One region of the Streptomyces sp. P17 genome, then DNA from elsewhere that is predicted to be linked to it. Evidence: riboswitches for the same ligand, from Rfam matches in the RefSeq annotation. Region 1 holds a riboswitch; the other holds the start of a gene.
What was found. A riboswitch is a leader RNA that binds a small molecule or an ion and turns the genes downstream of it on or off. The one in region 1 is predicted to bind ZMP and ZTP.

Region 1 (5,879 bases):
AGGAGGTGGGCGTCGGGGTCGCGGTCGGGGTGGGTCTGCTTCCACAGCGGCAGGTCGTCGGGGTGCAGCCAGATGGTGGCGCCGGTGCGGTCGGCGAGGGCGGGGGCGGCGTCGATGTGGTCGTTGTGGGCGTGGGTGCACACGATGGCGGTCAGCCTGCGGTCGCCGACGGCCTCGGCGATGGCGGCGGCGTCGTGGGCGGCGTCGATGACGACGACCTCGTGCTCGTCCCCGACGAGCCAGACGTTGTTGTCGACGTCCCACGTGCCGCCGTCGAGGCTGAACTGCCCGGAGGTGACGAGGCGTTCGATACGGGCGGCCATCACAGCACCACCACCGAGCGCAGGACGTCACCTTCGTGCATCCGCTCGAAGGCCTTCTCCACATCGGTGAGTTCGATGGTCTCCGTCACGAACGCCTCCAGGTCCAGGCGCCCTTGCAGATGCAGGTCGATCAGCATCGGGAAGTCGCGGGAGGGCAGACAGTCGCCGTACCAGGACGACTTGAGGGCGCCGCCGCGGCCGAAGACGTCGAGGAGCGGGAGTTCGAGCTTCATCTCGGGTGTGGGGACGCCGACCAGGACGACGGTTCCGGCCAGGTCGCGGGCGTAGAAGGCCTGTTTGTAGGTCTCGGGGCGGCCGACGGCCTCGATGACGACATCGGCTCCGAAGCCGCCGGTGAGTTCGCGGATCGTCTCGACCGGGTCGGCCACGCGGGAGTTCACGAGGTCGGTGGCGCCCATGGTGCGGGCCTTTTCGAGCTTGCGGTCGTCGATGTCGACGGCGATGATCTTCGCCGCGCCGGCCAGGTGGGCCCCGGCGATGGCGGCGTCCCCGACGCCCCCGCAGCCGATGACCGCGACCGTGTCGCCCCGGCCCACCTGCCCGGTGTTGATCGCGGCACCGATGCCGGCCATCACACCGCAGCCCAGCAACCCCGCGGCCTGCGGAGAGACGGCCGGGTCGACCTTGGTGCACTGGCCGGCCGCCACCAGCGTCTTCTCGGCGAAGGCGCCGATGCCGAGGGCCGGGGAGAGCTCGGTGCCGTCGGCGAGGGTCATCTTCTGCTTGGCGTTGTGGGTGTCGAAGCAGTACCAGGGCCGCCCGCGCACACAGGCCCGGCAACGCCCGCACACGGCACGCCAGTTGAGGACGACGAAGTCTCCGGGGGCGACATCGGCGACGCCGTCGCCGACCGACTCGACCACGCCCGCCGCCTCATGGCCCAGCAGGAAGGGGAACTCGTCGGAGATTCCGCCCTGTTTGTAGTGCAGATCGGTGTGGCAGACACCGCAGGCCTGGATCCGTACGACGGCCTCGCCAGGACCCGGGTCGGGCACGACGATCGTCTCCACCCGTACCGGTTCGTCCTTGCCCGGTGCGATCACGCCGCGAACCTGCTGCGCCATGGTGCTGACCCCTCTTCCGTAGGCCGGGTGTCCGTCTTCTCGACCCTACGCGTGACTGATCGGAAACGGCATGTACGGGCGACAAGCGCTCAGGCCCGCAGCACCTGCTCAAGCGAGGTGGCGGGGTGGCCGGTCAGGTCCTCGACCGCGGTGGTCACCGCGGCCAGGGAGCCGTCGGCGATCGCGGTGTAGGTGGAGACCCAGGCGTCGAGCTGCCAGTCGGGGGCGCCGGAGCCCTTGCGGGAGGCGTAGGCCTCCTCGACCGTCTCCGGGACGTAGGAGACGGGGCGTCCGGTGACGGCGGCGATGGTGGCGGCGATGTCGATGAGGCCGAGCGCCTCGGGGCCGGTCAGTTCGTAGGTGCGTCCGGCGTGCTCGGCCGGGTCGCGCAGGACGGCGACGGCGGCGTCGGCGATGTCGTCCTGGGCGACGACGGCGGCATGGCCGGCGCCCGCGGGGCCGCGGATGACGCCGTCCTCACCGACGAGGGCGGGCATGAAGTCGGCGTACAGGTTGTCCCGCAGGAAGGTGAACGGCACCCCGCTGGCGCGGATGTGCTGCTCGGTGTGCCAGTGGTCGCGGGCCAGGGTGAAGGTCGCGTCGGGGGCGGCGCCGTAGAAGGAGATGTACGCCAGGTGCGCGGCCCCGGCCGCGGCGGCGGCGTCGATGAAGGTGCGGTGCTGCTGGACCCGCTCGGGGGTCTCCGAGGCGGAGACCATCAGGACCCGGTCGGTGGGGCGCAGGGCGCGCACGACGGCGTCGTGGTCGTCGTAGGCGCCGGGCACCGCGGTGGCGCGGGGCAGTTCTGGTGCGCGGGCGGGCGTGCGGGCCAGGAGGGTCTGCGGGAGGCCGGCGGCGGCCAGCCGCCGGGCGATACGCCCGCCCAGGCGGCCGGAGGCACCGGTGACGGCGTAGGTGGGCTCGGTGGCGGCCATGGGGGATCTCCTTGCGGGGGCGAGGTGGCCAGGATCGATCCGTATCAGGCGTGTGTGCGGTCACCTGTGGTTGACACGCCAGGGGCCGGCCCTGCGCGACGCCTTGGCGCCGCCGCCGAACGGACCCGCGCGGGGTGCGCGGGGGCCGTGCCGCGGGGCGGCGCCGTAGGTGAGTTCGAGCAGGCGGACGACCCGGTAGCGGTGCGGGCGGAAGGGCTCGTAGAAGGGCTCGATCTCGTCGTCCGCCAAGGGGCGGCCCAACAGGGCCATGCCCGTCAGAGTGCCGAGGTGGTAGTCGCCCAGCGGCAGGGCGTCCGCGTCGCCCAGGGCGCGGTGGCCGACCTGGGCGGCGGTCCAGACCCCTACGCCGGGCAGCTTCGCCATCAGGGCGTAGGCGTGCGCCGGATCACCGGCCGCGCGGTCGAGCCGCGCCGCGTGGCGGGAGGCCTCGATGACGGTGCCGGAACGGTGCAGATCCACGCCCGCCCGGCGCCATTCCCAGCTCGGGACGGTCCGCCAGGTCCCGGGTGGAAGCGGCAGACGCATCCCGCCGGGGGCCGGGCCGGGCGCTGGCTCGCCGTAGAGCAGCGTCAGGCGGGTGAAGGACGCGGCGGCGTCCAGGCCGACGACGCGTTGTTCCAGTACGGCGGGGACGAGGGCCTCGAAGAGCCGTCCCGTGCGGGGGACGCGCAGGCCCGGCAGCCGGCGCACCGCGCCACGCAGGACCGGGTGCCGGGGCCGGAACAGTTCGGGCCGGTCGCCCTCGCCCAGTTCACGGCGGACGGAGTCGGCGAGTTCGGCCGATCCGGGTCCCCAGGCGTCGATGTGGACGTCGTCCAGGCGCTGCTTGCGGATGCGGTAGGTGACCGGCCCCGAGACGGTCAGCGCGGTGCGCCACACGGTGCCGTCGGGATCGACCCGGTGCGTGGGGTCGTAGGGGCCCCGACGCAGGCTCTCCAAGGTCAGGCGGGCGTCCACGGGGAAGCCGGGCTGCCAGTGCACGGACCGGTCCGGTGGCTGCGGCATCGCTCACCATCTCCCGGGAGGACATGCCGAGGGCCGCCCGGCTGTGCGGACGGCCCCCGGGGGTGCGGCGGGTCAGTACTCGATGCCGGGGAGCAGACCCGTGACCGGGGCGACCATGTCGGTGACCTGGTACAACTGGTTCAGCTCGTCGACCCGGTTGAGCTGGTTCAGCTGCGCGGAGGGCCGCGGGATCTCCGCCTTGCGCTCCTCGGGGATGTCGCTGACGGTGAGCGAGTCGAGCATCCTCATCGGGCTGAGCGAACCGGCGTTGGGGGCCTCCGCCTCGGCCGCGCTCGCCAGCGGCGCGGCGAGGCCGGTGGCCGCGGCGGCCAGACCGACGGCGGCGACGATACGTCGTGTTGAGATCATGTCCGGAGCAACGCCGACGGGCCCCCGCCGGACACGGCCGCACGGCGCGGCTCACCCGTCAGGCGGACCGCGGCGGCTGCGCTTGCCGAGCCCGCCCGGGCGGAGGAGCCTCGAAGGAGAGGCCGCGCGGCCCGCTCCCCGGAGGCCGCGGGCCTTCGAGGAGGTCACCATGGGCACTGCGGCACGCCCCGGCTTCGACACCGAAGCCCTGCGCCGGGGCATCGAGGGAGACACCGCGACGACACTGCTGTCGCTCTACGCGGACGACGCCGAACTACGCGTCGTGGACCGCAACACCCAGCCCAGCAGTCCCCGGGTCCTGCACGGCCGTGACGAGATCAGCGAGTTGCTGGACGACGTCTACAGCCGCGACATGACCCACAAGCTGGAGCGCTGTGTCGTCGAGGGCGACACCGTCGCCTTCAGCGAGTCCTGTCAGTACGCCGACGGAGTACGTGTGCTCGCCGAGTCGATGGCGTCCCTGCGGGACGGCAAGATCGTCGAGCAGACGATGATCCAGGCCTGGGACGAATAGCCGAAAGGAGCCTCGGTCCGGGTGGGGGCGGGCCGTGACTGGCGCTGAGGTGGAGCACCACCCGGGAGCGGTTCCGCAGAGTCGATGCCGTGCGCCTGGGCGAACCGGAAACACCGGCCCAGCTGGATCATGTCTCTGGCACGGCTGGGGGCACCTCCCAGGCCCTTGAGGCTCTGGGGGAGGACGGCACCTCTCTCGCCCGGAACATCGTGGCGCAGACCGCCGAGCGGGCGGCCCACGTCACCGAACGCACCGGCACGGCGCCCTGTCCGGCGACGGTGCTGGCCGTCGAGGACCCGGCATGCGTCCTCTACGTCCGGATGAAGCAACCGCTGCCGCAAGGCCGGCATCGAGTCCCGGCACGTGGAGCTGCCCGCGGCCACGACCACCGAGGAACTGGTCGCGGACGCTCGAAAAGCTGTCGCTCGACCCCGGTGTGCACGGCATCCTGCTCCAGCACCCGATGGGCGCGCACATCGACGAGCGGGCCGCGTTCGAGGCGACAGCGCCGGAGAAGGACGTCGACGGCGTCACCTTCGCCTCCTTCGCCACGATGAGCTTCGGACTGCCGGGCTTCGTGTCCTGCACGCCCGGCGGCATCGTGCGGCTGCTCGACGCGTACGACGTCGACCCGTCCGGCAAGCGCGCGGTGGTCGTCGGCCGCAGCGCGATCCTCGGCAAGCCGGCCGGCATGCTGCTGCTCGCCCGGGACGCGACGGTGACGTACTGCCACTCCCGTACGGCGGACCTGTCGGCGGCGGTCCGGGAGGCGGACATCGTAGTCGCCGCCGTGGGTCGGCCCCGGCTGATCCGGGGTCAGGACATCAAGCCGGGCGCCGTCGTGATCGACGCCGGCTACGACCCGGGCAACATCGGCGACCTCGACTTCCATTCCGCCGCCGAACGGGCCTCGCTGATCACGCCGGTGCCGGGCGGGGTCGGTCCGATGACGATCGCCACGCTGCCGGAGCAGACCGTCACTGCCGCCGCACGGCAGCTCGGGGTCTGATCACCGCGTCCAGGCGCTGTACTCCATGACGTCGCCGGCCTTGACGCCGTATTCCGGCTGGTCCTTGGTGAAGGTGGTCTCCAGGCCGAGGACGGTACCGGTGGCCGGGTCCAGGATCAGCATCCGGCGGGCGCCAGGACCGTCGTACGCATACGCCTGTCCGGGCCGCCCGAGCCGGTCCGTCACCTGTCCGACGGGCCTGAGCCCCTCGGTCCGTGCGAGCAGCCGTACGAGGGCCGCGGACTCGCGGGCGCCGAGGGTCCAGGTGTCGAGCAGGACGCCTACGGCATCCAGGAGTTGGGGCGTGCTCAGCGACTCGCTGTAGGTGGCCTCCTCCAGGTAGGCCCGCAGCCGCTCGGCGTCGCGCGGCGGCGGGGACTGCGGCGGGGCGTCGCTCCAACTCGGCGGATAGGTCTGCCGGGAGACGATGTCCCCGTCCTCGGCGACGAGTTCGGTGTGGCTGCCGTCGGCCCTCCAGCGCACGATGCGTTCCTCGGGGAGGGTGACCGGCGGTTTGTCGTCGCTCATGGCCAGGCTCCACGTCTGCACATGCGTGCCCTTGCGGAGCTTCGGCGCCCCGTCCGTCGCCGCCGACTG
Region 2 (5,879 bases), on a different contig from region 1:
GCCCCGGCAGGAGCTGCTGGACGTGTGAGGTCCGGGCATATGAGGCGCGGGCGACGGGCGGATGGGATCGGTAGGGGGAGGTCGAGGCCGATGAGGGGCTGCAGGGGGCGGGTCGCGGCGCGGCTCGTGCTGCTGGGGCCGGTGTCGGCGGCGCTGGCGCTGTGCGGCGGGGCACCGGCCGCCGGGGCCGCCGACCGAGCGGCTCGGCCGCCCGATCTGACGATGGTGGTCGCGGGCGGGGCTGGACAGCCGACCGCGGTGCGCTCCGGCGAGGTGCGGTTCGCCCGGCTGTGGCAGTTGCTGGAGCCGATGCACACCGGAACGGAGCGGGTGCCGGAGGCCTGGTCCGAGGGCCGGTATCCGCCGGTGCGGATCACGGTGGTGTGGGGGCTGACGGGGGTGGGCGGCTGGCCCACGACCGACAGTCCGCCCGGCGGTGACGTGGCGATAGAGCGCCAGGATCAGCTGTTCGTCGCCGAGGACGGCACACCGTGGGTGCGTTCGGATCCGGCGCCGGATGTGGAGGACGACGACATCCGCTGGCATCGGGCACCGCGCTCGGTCTTCGAGCGGCTGGACCGGGCAGGCCTGCTCGGCGCACCGGCGAGCGGGGCCTCGGCGGGGACCGACGGCTCGGTCCCGGCGGCGGACGCCGTGTGGTGGGCGATACCGGGCCTGGCCGTGGGCTTCGCGGCCGGGGTGGGCGGCACGCTGGCGATACGCCGCGCGGCGGCCCGCCCTGGAGGGGGACCGCCGCGGGAGGAGCCACGACAGCAGCTCATCGATCTGTGAGCGTCACCGTTCTTTGAAACGCACGTTCTTTGACAACTCCACAGTGGGCGCTTGTCAGCCGAGGTCGATCTCGGGGTACAGCGGGAAGCCGGCCACCAGGTCGGTCGCCCGGCGGGAGATCTCGTCCGCGATCTTGGGGTCGAGGACGTGGGCGGCCTTGGAGGGCGCGCCGGACTTGGTGGTGCCGGGCTCCGCGGTGGTGAGGACACGGTCGATGAGGCCGGCGACCTCGTCCATCTCGGCGGTGCCGAGACCGCGGGTGGTCAGGGCGGGGGTGCCGATGCGGATGCCGGAGGTGTACCAGGCGCCGTTGGGGTCGGCCGGGATGGCGTTGCGGTTGGTGACGATGCCGGACTCCAGCAGCGCGGCCTCGGCCTGGCGGCCGGTGAGGCCGTAGGAGCCGGCCACGTCGATCAGGTTGAGGTGGTTGTCCGTACCGCCCGTGACCAGGGTCGCGCCCCGGCGCATCAGGCCATCGGCGAGGGCGCGGGAATTGTCGACGATGCGCTGGGCGTAGTCCTGGAAGTCGGGCTGACGGGCCTCGGCGAGGGCGACGGCCTTGGCGGCCATGACGTGCGGGAGCGGGCCGCCGAGGACCATCGGGCAGCCGCGGTCGACCTGGTCCTTGAGGGAGTCGTCGCACAGGACCATGCCGCCGCGCGGACCACGCAGCGACTTGTGGGTGGTGGTGGTGACGATCTGGGCGTGCGGGACCGGGTCGAAGTCGCCGGTGAGGACCTTGCCCGCGACCAGGCCCGCGAAGTGGGCCATGTCGACCATCAGGGTCGCGCCGACCTCGTCGGCGATCTCCCGCATGATCCGGAAGTTCACCAGACGGGGGTAGGCGGAGTAGCCGGCGACGATGATCAGCGGCTTGAACTCGCGGGCCGACACCCGCAGCGCCGCGTAGTCGATCAGGCCGGTGGCCGGGTCGGTGCCGTAGGAGCGCTGGTCGAACATCTTGCCGGAGATGTTCGGGCGGAAACCGTGGGTGAGGTGGCCGCCGGCGTCCAGGGACATGCCGAGCATGCGCTGGTTGCCGAAGGCCTGGCGCAGCTCGGCCCAGTCGGCGTCGGAGAGGTCGTTGACCTGGCGGACGCCGGCCTTCTCCAGGGCGGGGGCCTCGACGCGGGCGGCCAGGACGGACCAGAAGGCGACGAGGTTGGCGTCGATGCCGGAGTGCGGCTGGACGTAGGCGTGGCGGGCGCCGAAGAGTTCCTTGGCGTGTTCCGCGGCGAGGGACTCGACGGTGTCGACATTGCGGCAGCCGGCGTAGAAGCGGCGGCCGATGGTGCCCTCGGCGTACTTGTCGCTGAACCAGTTGCCCATCGCCAGCAGCGTGGCCGGGGAGGCGTAGTTCTCGGAGGCGATCAGCTTGAGCATCTCGCGCTGGTCGTGGACCTCCTGGCCGATGGCATCGGCGACCCGCGGCTCCACGGCGCGGATGACGTCGAGGGCGGCGCGGAAGGCGGTGGATTCGTTGGAGAGGGGCTGCTCGGACAAGTCGGCCTCCGGACGGCGTGGCGTTCAGCGTTCACGGTTCGGCCCAGGCGCACGGCACACAGTCACGACCGGGCCGCTCCCCGATGGTCGGTCCCATCCCAGCGCGCCAGTCACGGCCCGCCGTCAGCCTACCGGGCGCGCCGTCGGGTCAAGGTCCCGCGTCCACCATCCGAGCAAGGATAGGAAGGGGGTCCCGCTTGTCTCCCGGTGTCTTCTGGAGGTCCCGTGACCACTACGGAAACCCTCATCGCCGCGGCCGAGGCGCACGGTGCGCACAACTACGCACCGCTGCCGGTCGTCGTCGCCTCGGCCGACGGGGCGTGGATGACGGATGTGGAGGGTCGGCGGTATCTGGATCTGCTGGCCGGTTACTCGGCCCTCAATTTCGGGCACCGCAACCGGCGGATCATCGATGCGGCCAAGGCGCAGCTGGAGCGGGTGACGCTCACGTCGCGGGCGTTCCATCACGACCGGTACGCCGCGTTCTGCGAGGAGCTCGCGCAGTTGTGCGGCATGGAGATGGTGCTGCCGATGAACACCGGCGTGGAGGCGGTGGAGACCGCGGTGAAGACGGCCCGGAAGTGGGGGTACCGGGTCAAGGGCGTGCCCGCGGAGATGGCGAAGATCGTGGTCGCGGGCGGCAACTTCCACGGCCGTACGACGACGGTCATCAGCTTCTCCACCGATCCGGAGGCGCGCGCGGACTTCGGGCCGTACACGCCGGGGTTCCAGATCGTGCCGTACGGGGATCTGACGGCGATGCGGGAGGCGATGACGGAGAACACCGTCGCGGTGCTGCTGGAGCCGATCCAGGGCGAGTCGGGGGTGATCGTGCCGCCGTCCGGTTATCTGCCGGCGGTGCGGGAGCTGGCGCGGGAGCGGAACGTGCTGTTCGTGGCCGATGAGATCCAGTCGGGCCTGGGGCGGACGGGGCGGACCTTCGCGTGCGAGCACGAGGGCGTGGTGCCGGACATGTATGTGCTGGGCAAGGCGCTCGGGGGCGGTGTGGTGCCGGTATCGGCGGTGGTGTCCTCGGCCGAGGTGCTGGGGGTGTTCCGGCCCGGGGAGCACGGGTCGACGTTCGGGGGGAATCCGCTGGCCTGTGCGGTGGCGCTGGAGGTGATCGCGATGGTGCGGTCGGGCGAGTACCAGGCGCGCTCCGCGGAGCTCGGCGAGCATCTGCACCGGGAGCTGGCGGCACTGGCCGACATGGGGCGGGTGACGGACGTGCGGGGCCGCGGGCTGTGGGCGGGGGTGGACATCGCCCGGGCGTACGGGTCCGGGCGGGAGGTGTCGGAGAAGCTGATGGACCGGGGTGTGCTGGTGAAGGACACGCACGGGGCGACGATCCGGATCGCGCCGCCGCTGGTGATCGGCAAGGAGGATCTGGACTGGGGACTTGCCCAGTTCCGGGCGGTGCTCCGGGTCTAGATGATCACGTGCGGCAGGAAGCGGGCGTACTCGTCCGTGATGAGTCCGGAGGACTCCCGGATGCCGAGGCCCGCCGACTCGTCCTCGACGACCCAGGCGCCGAGGACGACCCGGTTGCCGTCGAAGTCGGGCAGGGGGGCCAACTCCTGGTAACAGCACGGCTCGTCGCGGACCACGGGGTCGGTGCCCGGTTCGTGGACGGTGACGCCCGCGCCCTCGCGGCCCAGCAGGGGCTTGGCGACATAGCCGGCGGTGCGGGCGAGCTCGTGAGGGCCGTCGAGATGGGCGGGGAGCAGGTTGGGGTGGCCGGGGTAGAGCTCCCAGAGGACCGCCAGCAGCGCCTTGTTGGACAGGAGCATCTTCCAGGCCGGTTCGATCCACAGGGTGGAGCCGGTGCCGCCGCCGTTGTCGAGGGTGTCCAGGACGTGATCGGCGAAGCGGTCGGTGGTGAGCCACTCCCAGGGGTAGAGCTTGAAGCAGCTGCGGATGAAGCGGAGCCGGTTGTCGACGAAGCGGCCGGAGAGACGGTCCCAGCCGATCTCCTCCATGGAGATCCAGTCGGTGTCGAGTCCGGCCTGCTCGGCCGTCTCCTTGAGGTAGGCGACCGTCATCAGGTCTTCGCCGAGTTCGTCGGCGGAGGAGTGCGCGAAGTACAGGGGACTGCCGGGCGGGAGGAGGGCGGCCTGCTTCTTCCAGGCGGCGACCAGGCGTTCGTGGAGGGAGTTCCACTGGTCGGCGCCGGGGAAGCGCTCCTCCATCCAGAACCACTGCGGGGAGGCGGCCTCGACCAGGGAGGTGGGGGTGTCGGCGTTGTACTCCAGGAGCTTCGCCGGGCCGCGGCCGTCGTAGCGCAGGTCGAAACGGCCGTAGAGGGAGGGGAGTTCGGTGCGGCGGCGCCAGGCCTCGGTGACCGCCTCCGCCACGCGCGGGTCGGTGATGCCGAGGTCGGCGAGGCGCCCGGAGGTGACGATGTATTCCGCCGCCCGCAGGCACATGCGGTGCAGTTCCTCGACAACCTCCTCCAGCGCCTCGACCTCCTCCAGGGAGAAGACGTAGTAGGCGCTCTCGTCCCAGTACGGGCGCAGGGAGTTGTCGGGGTAGCGGGTGAGCGGGTAGATCAGGCCCTGTTCCTCGACGGTCTGCTGCCAGCCGGGGCGAGGGTCGATCGTGCGGCGTTCCATGGCGTACGTCCGGGAGGCCCGCTCAGCCGCCGCCGCTGCCGGAGCCCGAGCAGCCGAAGCCGCCGCGGTCCACGGCATCGCTGCGGCTGAAGGTGCCGTAGTCGGCATAGCCGCCGTCGACTTCGGCGTCGTAATACCAGGCGGCGTCGCTGCCGCCCTTGCCGGTCTTCTTCTTGCCGCTCTTGCCGTAGGACGAGCCGGAGGAACCCGACTTGCAGTTCTTGTCGGCGATGATCTTGTAGCCGTCCCAGGTGTAGCTGTCCCGGTCGACACAGCGCCGGTCGGGCTCGGAGCCGCAGGAGGTCAGTGCCGCCGCGACGACTCCCATACCGCCGAGCACCACCGTGCTGGACCGCAGTCGGCGCTTCGTCTGAGCCATGTCCCGTCTCTCCCCGTGTCCTTCGGCTGCGCGATCACCTTACGGCAGCACCCGGCACAGGGCTTCGAGGGCCCCCGCCCATGCGTGGTCCGGCGGGGTTCCGTAGCCGACGACCAGTGCGTCGAGGGGCTCGGCGGTGGCCTGTTCATGGCGGAAGTACGCAAGGCCGTGCAGGGACAGGCCCTGCCAGGGAGCCGCCTGGACGACCGACGCCTCGGTGCCCGGCGGCAGGCACAGGACGGCGTGCAGGCCGGCCGCGACGCCGGTGACCCGGACGTCGGGGGCGCGTTCGGCGAGGGCGGCGACCAGTGCGTCACGGCGTCTGCGGTAGCGCAGCCGGGAGGCGCGGACGTGGCGGTCGTGGGCGCCGTGGGCGATGAATTCGGCCAGGGTCAGCTGGTCGAGCACCCCGCAGCTGTCCACGTCACCCTTGGCCGCCGTCACCGGCTCGATCAGGGCGGGCGGCAGGACCAGCCAGGCCAGGCGCAGGCCGGGGGCAAGGGATTTGCTGGCGGTGCCCAGGTAGACGACGTGGCCGGGGTCCAGGCCCTGGAGCGCGCCGACGGGCTGGCGGTCGTAGCGGAACTCGCCGT

Region 2: another riboswitch for ZMP and ZTP. It lies ahead of RMT89_RS24535 (glycine hydroxymethyltransferase); the one in region 1 lies ahead of RMT89_RS35295 (bifunctional 5,10-methylenetetrahydrofolate dehydrogenase/5,10-methenyltetrahydrofolate cyclohydrolase).

Annotation. Positions count from the first base shown of each region.
Region 1 covers NZ_JAVRBF010000078.1:24,111-29,989, forward strand. The annotation lists gene RMT89_RS35265 (MBL fold metallo-hydrolase) at 1-323, opposite strand, end outside; gene RMT89_RS35270 (S-(hydroxymethyl)mycothiol dehydrogenase) at 323-1,408, opposite strand; gene RMT89_RS35275 (SDR family oxidoreductase) at 1,498-2,343, opposite strand; gene RMT89_RS35280 (DNA-3-methyladenine glycosylase 2 family protein) at 2,404-3,369, opposite strand; gene RMT89_RS35285 (hypothetical protein) at 3,442-3,738, opposite strand; gene RMT89_RS35290 (nuclear transport factor 2 family protein) at 3,908-4,273, shown strand; ZMP/ZTP riboswitch at 4,298-4,381, shown strand; partial or broken gene RMT89_RS35295 (bifunctional 5,10-methylenetetrahydrofolate dehydrogenase/5,10-methenyltetrahydrofolate cyclohydrolase) at 4,447-5,282, shown strand; gene RMT89_RS35300 (CU044_5270 family protein) at 5,283-5,879, opposite strand, start outside.
Region 2 covers NZ_JAVRBF010000039.1:19,727-25,605, forward strand. The annotation lists gene RMT89_RS24530 (hypothetical protein) at 91-792, shown strand; gene RMT89_RS24535 (glycine hydroxymethyltransferase) at 847-2,295, opposite strand; ZMP/ZTP riboswitch at 2,330-2,419, opposite strand; gene rocD (ornithine--oxo-acid transaminase) at 2,521-3,726, shown strand; gene RMT89_RS24545 (glutathionylspermidine synthase family protein) at 3,723-4,907, opposite strand; gene RMT89_RS24550 (hypothetical protein) at 4,930-5,286, opposite strand; gene RMT89_RS24555 (PLP-dependent aminotransferase family protein) at 5,326-5,879, opposite strand, start outside.